Regions from separate parts of the Pseudoduganella sp. R-31 genome, predicted to be linked through region 1. Evidence: riboswitches for the same ligand, from Rfam matches in the RefSeq annotation. Region 1 holds a riboswitch; the other holds the start of a gene.

Region 1 (3,404 bases):
CGGGCCCGGTAATGCGGTAATTAGTGCGCTACGTTGCCGTAAGCAGCGGCGTCCAGCAGGCCGTTGATGGCGTTGGCGTCGCTTGGCTTGATCTTGAACAGCCAGTTCGCGTAGGCGTCGGCGTTGATCGATTCAGGCGCGCCGACTACGGCGTCGTTCACGGCAACCACTTCGCCCGAAACCGGCGCGTAGATGTCGGAGGCGGCTTTCACCGATTCCACCACGGCGGCGTCGTCGCCGGCGGTGAAGGAGGCGCCTACTTTTGGCAGCTCGACGAACACGATGTCGCCCAGGGCGTCTTGCGCGAATTCGGTGATGCCGACGGTCACGGTGCCGTCCGCTTCAGCGCGTACCCACTCGTGGGACTCGGTGTACTTCAGGTCTGCTGGAATGTTGCTCATGTTGGCTCCAAGGCTAAGGTTATTGTTTGGTTTTACGGGTCTGGCTCAAGCAACCAGGATTTTACCGTTACGGACGAAAGGCAGCTTCACCACGGTGGCGGCCAGCTTCTTGTCGCGGATTTCCACGTGCACGGTGTCGCCCACGTTCACGCCCATCGGCACGCGCGCCAGCGCGATCGCCTGCTGCATGGTAGGGGAGAAGGTGCCGGAGGTGATTTCGCCAGTTTCGCCGTTGGAGGCGATGACTTTCTGGTGGGCGCGCAGCACGCCGCCTTTTTCGCGCAGGATCAGGCCGACGAATTGTGCGTTCTGGCCTTTCGCTTGCAGGGCTGCCTTGCCGATGAAGTCGCGCTCGGAGACCAGGTCGATGGTCCATGCCAGGCCGGCGTCCAGCGGGTTCACGGTTTCGTCCATGTCCTGGCCGTACAGGTTCATGCCGGCTTCCAGGCGCAGGGTGTCGCGCGCGCCCAGGCCGGCTGGCTTCACGCCTGCCGCATTCAGGGCATTCCACAGGTTTTCAGCTTGTTCCGCGGCGACGCCGATTTCGAAGCCGTCTTCACCGGTGTAGCCGGTGCGGGCTACCATGGCTTCGCCGAAGGCGGTGCCTGGCACCAGGGCCACGTTGAATGGCTTCATTTCAGCGGTGGCTTCCTTGGCTTGCGGGATCACTTCCCACACTTTGGCGCGGGCGTTCGGGCCTTGCACGGCGATCAGGGCCATGGCGTTGGCGCCGTCGCGGCGCTGGGTGATGGTCAGGCCGGCCTTGGCGGCTTCGTTCTGCTTGTTCATCCACGCGATGTCTTTTTCCGCGGTGCCGGCGTTGACCACCAGGCGGAACCACTCTTCGTTGATGAAGTAGATGATCAGGTCGTCGATGACGGTGCCTTCCGGGGTCAGCATGCAGGAGTACAGGGCCTTGCCCGACACTTGAAGTTTGTCGACGTTGTTGGCGACCAGGCCGCGCAGGAAGGAACGTACGTTGGCGCCCTTGATGTCAACCACGCACATATGGGCCACGTCGAACATGCCGACGTCGGTGCGCACGGCATGGTGCTCTTCGATCTGGGAGCCGTAGTTGACCGGCATGTCCCAGCCGCCAAAGTCGACCATACGGGCGCCAAGGGCACGATGAGCATTGTTGAGTGGGGTTGCTTTGAGCGTCATTGATACCTCAGGGCAGAGAATAGGGGTTAATAAACGTAAACATGAATACGCCTACCCCTCTGTCCTTGGTACCTGAGAGATAACGGGAAGGTAATCCCGCACGCCCCTTCGGTGGGCCCTGCGCCATGGCGGGCCGCTCTCCAGAGTTTTAGCCCATGGGGCCCTTGTTCGGTCCTTTTGCCTGAGAGTTTCTGGGTAATGCCCCTTCGGCGCCAGCGGCAGCTGGTCTCTCCCGATCAAGACTTGCGACTATATGACAGGAGGGCAATAAAGTCAATCTTGCGGCCCCGGGGAACTTGCCGCTGGGCCGTTGGTCCAATGGTCATGAAAACGCCAAACGACGACTATGGCAATCCCTGGAAAGCCGCGGTTGAACGCTATTACAGGGAATTTCTTGCCATCTTCTGCCCCTGGCTGGAGGCGGCAATCGACTGGGCCGTGAACCCGCAGTTTCATGACCAGGAATTGGGCAAAGTAAGCCGTGACGCAAGGCCAGGGTTGGCGCCCGAATTCCTTCGTTTGTGAGGCTTGGGGAACGCGTCAGTCGATTGAATTTACAACAATCAAATTGCTCGACTTCGATCCGCGCTGGTCTGCGAAGCTGCTGGTGGCGCGATGCCTGGAGGATGTGCTGGCTAATGACTGAGGAGGGCACGCCTGGATGGCGGTCTGCGCTAGAATGACCGGACATCCATTTACAGAGTGGAGCGACCATGAGCGAAGAAAAGCAAAAACGCGATACCGAGGCCTGGTTCACCCTGTCCGGCGACGTGAACAGCGATATGGTGCACCGCATGTTCGATGCGGTGGCGGACATGACAGAGGATGGGATCGAAACCGCCCACATCCTGATCCAGTCCAACGGCGGCTACGTGAGCGACGGCTTGTGCCTGCACAATTACCTGCGCAACTTGCCGATCAAGATCGTCACGTATAACGGCGGAGCGGTGGCTTCCATTGCCGTCATCCTGTTCCTGTCCGGCGACGAACGCTTTGCCAGCGAAACCGCGCGTTTCATGGTGCACAAGTCGCATGCAAGTGCGCCGCACGGAGCGCGCCCGGATGCGCTGCGCATCATTGTGGAAGGCTTGCAGGCGGACGACGCCCGCACCGAATCGATCTTGCGCAAATATGTTCGCCTGACCGACGAACATTGGAATATCCACGCCTATTCAGACCTGCACCTGACTGCCCAGGAAGCTGCCAAGGTCGGTCTCGTCAACGACGTGGCCGACTTCAAGCCGCCCAAGGGCAAGCGCGTAACGAACATCTGAAGCGCAATATCTGAAACGACAGGGCCTGGAAGCGAACTCCCAGCCCCCCTATGCCGCGCCCGTCATCTAGCGATTGCCGCTACGGCTGGCAGGTGTCTTCTTGTCCGTCTTGCTCTGACGGCCGTATCGGACTGCTGGCTGGCCGGCTGGGCTCCCGAACGTGAACCCTGGTCGGCGCTTTGGCGTGTGCCCGAGCTCGAACTCTGCTTGCTGGATTTTTGCCTGGATTTCATGACAGTTCCTTTCTGAAGGATCGGAACTTCATCATGCTTTCTGCAATAGTAAAGGTGAATCGGAATACAACTGACCGGCGTGTAGGACATGACCTTGCACCATTGTGGTGCAAACCCAACCGTTTGACCACATCGCCGAAAATATTTGCAGATTCTTTTGATTTGCCTATTGCCATGTGGAAAGAATCTGCGACAATGTGAATAACCACCAAAGTCAGGCCAGACCATGCTTCCAGAAAACCACACATCTTCGGCGCCCCAAAAAGCGGTCACGCCGCGGCATGCCTTGTTGGAAAACCTGATTAGCCTGGTCAACAAGCACATCAGTGATC
Region 2 (3,404 bases), 1.6 Mb from region 1:
GTTGCGGCCCGGTGACGCGGGATCGACATAGGATTGCAGGCGCTTGAAGGCCAGCAGCACTTTGCGCACCGGTTCGGAATTGATCGCACGCTGGTCGCGATCGCGCATCACTTGCAGGTAGAGCTGGCGCCCTCCCATGTTTGCCAGCAGCGATGCGAACAGAATGTGCTCCTGCCACGCCTGCCCGCCATGCGCCAGCGGCACCAGGCCCGCGGCCTTGAGTCTATCCAGCGCGGCAAAAAGTTCGTCGACGGTTGCAGGTTCTTTTGCGATGCCGGCCTTTTTGAAGGCGGCCCTGGAATACCAGATCCAGGTCTGCATGTGGATGTTCATCGGCATCGCGTAGTAATGGCCATCGATGCGGATGGTGTTGACGATCGGTTCCGGCAGCGTGGATTCCCAGCGCTCCTGGCGTGCGACATCATCCAGTTGCACCAGCATGTCCTGGTCCACTATATCGAGGAACTGCTTGGAAATATTGAACTGCGCTGCAGCAGGCGCCTTGCCGCCAACCATGCGATTGAGGGTCACCGCGCGAGCCTGCTCGCCACCGGCAATCGCCGTATCGATCCATGTGCCGCCGGCGGCACGATAGGCACTTGCGAGCTGCTTGACGGCAGCGGATTCACCGCCTGACGTCCACCAATGGATCACTTCTGCGCTTGGCCCGGCAGCCTGCGCGGAGGTGGCGCCGAACGCCATTGCACAAGCAAATAACTGCTTAAACATCCCGTCTCCTCTGTGTGCCGCTTATTTTTGGAAACGTTACCAATTTCCCAGGCGAGTGTCAATAGAATAACAGGAAAGTCCTTCTTGGCGAAAACGCAACGTGTATCGGAAAACGATTGAAATCGAATAAATCCCTGGGATATCCTGATTTCGCTGCCGGAGCATTCCGGTCGCGCGATCGGGAGAGTTTGTCCCACCCATGGACAACGCCGAAGGAGCAAGCCGCCCCCGGAATCTCTCAGGCCAAAGGACCGGTCGCGTGTTTTCACAACTCTGAAGAGCCGCCGGCAAGGGTAAGCGCCGGCGCACCGAAGGAGCAAGCAGGCCGCCAACGCCTGTGAAACTCTCAGGTCCAGCACAGAGGGGGCAATCACCTCGCACCTCAAGAACATCTGATCAACCTTCAGAGGAGTAGTCACATGCATACGCATCGACTCTGGCTGCGCATTGCCTGCGCAGCGATGTTGGCCGCCCCGTTCCTGGCAAAAGCAGACAACGGCGCGGCATTGCAGGCCGCCAAACGCGGACTCGTACAATTCGCCGAGCACCAGCAGGCGATTCGCCCCGGCAGCGCACCGGTCGACTTCCCGCTCGATATCACGGACGTGGGCGACTTGAAGCAAGCCACGGTCGGCCACGGTTTCGAGGTCTACACCGTCGACCCGAAAGACCTGCTGGCGCGCGGCGACCTGGCATCCCTAGCCAAGCCTACCGGCGAATGGCGCTTCGTCATTTCCCTGCACGGGAAGCCCATCGGACTGGCGACTGTCCAGCGTGTGAACGGCCGTTATGAAACCGTCGCCTATGGCGCCTCCATCCTCGCAAAAGACGTGGATGCTGCGATGGCGGTTCACGGCAACAGCGCGCGTTCCAACCTGCGCTTCATCCGCATCTACCAGGCCCGCGCCGACCTGCTGGAAGTGGACCACGCCAAGTTCGCGCCGCTGCACTCGGCTCGCGAATCGCTGCTGCTTCAGAAGAACGGCAACCAGCTGGTCGACGGCACGGAATTGCTGGAGCCATTGCGCGCCGCCGTCAAAGCCAACATTGAAGCATTTCGCTAAGGAGGACCGACTATGAAAATCGCAAAAATCGTGGCCGGTGCAGCGCTGGTGCTTGCCCTGCCCTCAGCCTTCGCGCAATGGCGTACCTTGAACGTCCCGCTGGTGACGCAGGAACACAGCCAGTGGTGCTGGGCAGGCTCCAGCAAAGCGGTCCTGAACTACTACAGCCGCACACCCAGCCAATGCCAGATCGTGAACTGGGCTTACGGCATCAACTACGCCTGCGGCAACAGCACCTTCAACTGGAACAGCTACGCCAACCGGCCGAACAATATGTACGGCACGTCCGGCAGCGTGCAGAACATCCTGTACAACTGGGGCGTGCCAAACACGGCGATCAACAACTACCTGTCGTGGAATTCGGTGGTGAATGAGATCAATGGCAACCGCCCCTTCGTGATCCGCTACGGCTGGACCAATGGCGGGGGGCATATCATGGTGGGACGCGGTTACGAAACCTACAACGGAACCAACTACATCTACATCATGAACCCGTGGCCAGGCGAAGGACAGACCTACCGCACCTTTGCATCGGCAGTCAGCGCCTATGACCACAATTGGACGCACACGCAACGCATGAACGTCAGCCCTTAAACTAAAAAGCCCGCCAGCAAACGCCTGGCGGGCTTTTCATGTCAGTTGCTGCCGCCCAGTTGTTCCAGCTTGGCGGCCCACTTCTTCGACTCGTCGACGTTACGGGCTGTGCCGACGCCATTCTCGAGCAGGTAGACCAGCTTGCGGATAGCAGTAATTTCCCCCTGCTCCGCTGCCTGGCGATAATAGGTTGCGGCCTGGATGTAGTCCTTTTTCACGCCTTGCCCCATCCAGTACATGCCAGCCAGCCTGACTTGCGCTTGCGCGCTTCCCAGCTTTGCCGCCTGCTGGTAGACCACCGCGGCTTGCGCCAGGTCGACCGGGCCGCCCTTGCCCAGGTCGAGCATGACGGCGAGGTTGGTGGCGGCATCCTTGTTGTCCTGTGCAGCAGCTTTGCTGAACCATGCGCGGGCCTGCGCCAGGTCCTGCGCAACGCCGTCGCCATTGGAATACAGCAGCCCCGCGTAGAACTGCGCCATCGCATGTCCCTGCGCGGCAGCTTTCAGGTACCACTCCAGCGCCTGGGCAGGGTCCTTTGGCACCGTATTACCGGTGTGATAGGCCACTGCAAGGTCGTACTGGGCGTTGGCATCTCCGGTCACGGCGCGCTTGCGGATTGGCGCAAGAGGACCGGCCGCCTGGCGCTCCATTGCTGCGATCAGGTCCAGCGCCTCCTGTGCACTCTTGCTGCCGGCGGCGGCTGCCTTCTGGTACCACTGCTTTGCCTGCGCCTGGTCGGCTGGGACTCCCCGGCCTTCGAAATACATGCCTGCCACCTGCTCGATCGCTGCAACATCATTCTGTTCGATCGCCTTGCGCAGCAAGGCCAGTGCACCGGCGCCGTCCTGCTTGATGCTGCGGCCAGCGGCCATCAGGCCAGCCAGTTGGCGCATCGCAGGTACGCTGCCCTGGTCGACAGCGCGCGAGTACCACTTCACAGCCTCGACATCGTTCTGGTCGGTACCCTGTCCGCGCTCGTACATCATGCCCAAGTTGAACTGTACGTTCGGGTCATTG

Evidence for each region. A riboswitch is a leader RNA that binds a small molecule or an ion and turns the genes downstream of it on or off. The one in region 1 is predicted to bind glycine.
Region 2: linked by a shared signal. The riboswitch ahead of ACN9MY_RS11270 (hypothetical protein) and the one ahead of gcvT (glycine cleavage system aminomethyltransferase GcvT) in region 1 are both predicted to bind glycine.

Annotation. Positions count from the first base shown of each region.
Region 1 is NZ_CP183986.1:4,102,219-4,105,622, reverse strand. It holds gene gcvH (glycine cleavage system protein GcvH) at 21-401, opposite strand; gene gcvT (glycine cleavage system aminomethyltransferase GcvT) at 447-1,565, opposite strand; glycine riboswitch at 1,615-1,719, opposite strand; glycine riboswitch at 1,725-1,810, opposite strand; gene ACN9MY_RS18525 (hypothetical protein) at 1,890-2,090, shown strand; gene ACN9MY_RS18520 (ATP-dependent Clp protease proteolytic subunit) at 2,279-2,839, shown strand; gene ACN9MY_RS18515 (DUF1631 family protein) at 3,362-3,404, shown strand, end outside.
Region 2 is NZ_CP183986.1:2,468,142-2,471,545, reverse strand. It holds gene ACN9MY_RS11275 (ABC transporter substrate-binding protein) at 1-729, opposite strand, end outside; glycine riboswitch at 899-993, shown strand; gene ACN9MY_RS11270 (hypothetical protein) at 1,149-1,793, shown strand; gene ACN9MY_RS11265 (C39 family peptidase) at 1,806-2,387, shown strand; gene ACN9MY_RS11260 (tetratricopeptide repeat protein) at 2,429-3,404, opposite strand, start outside.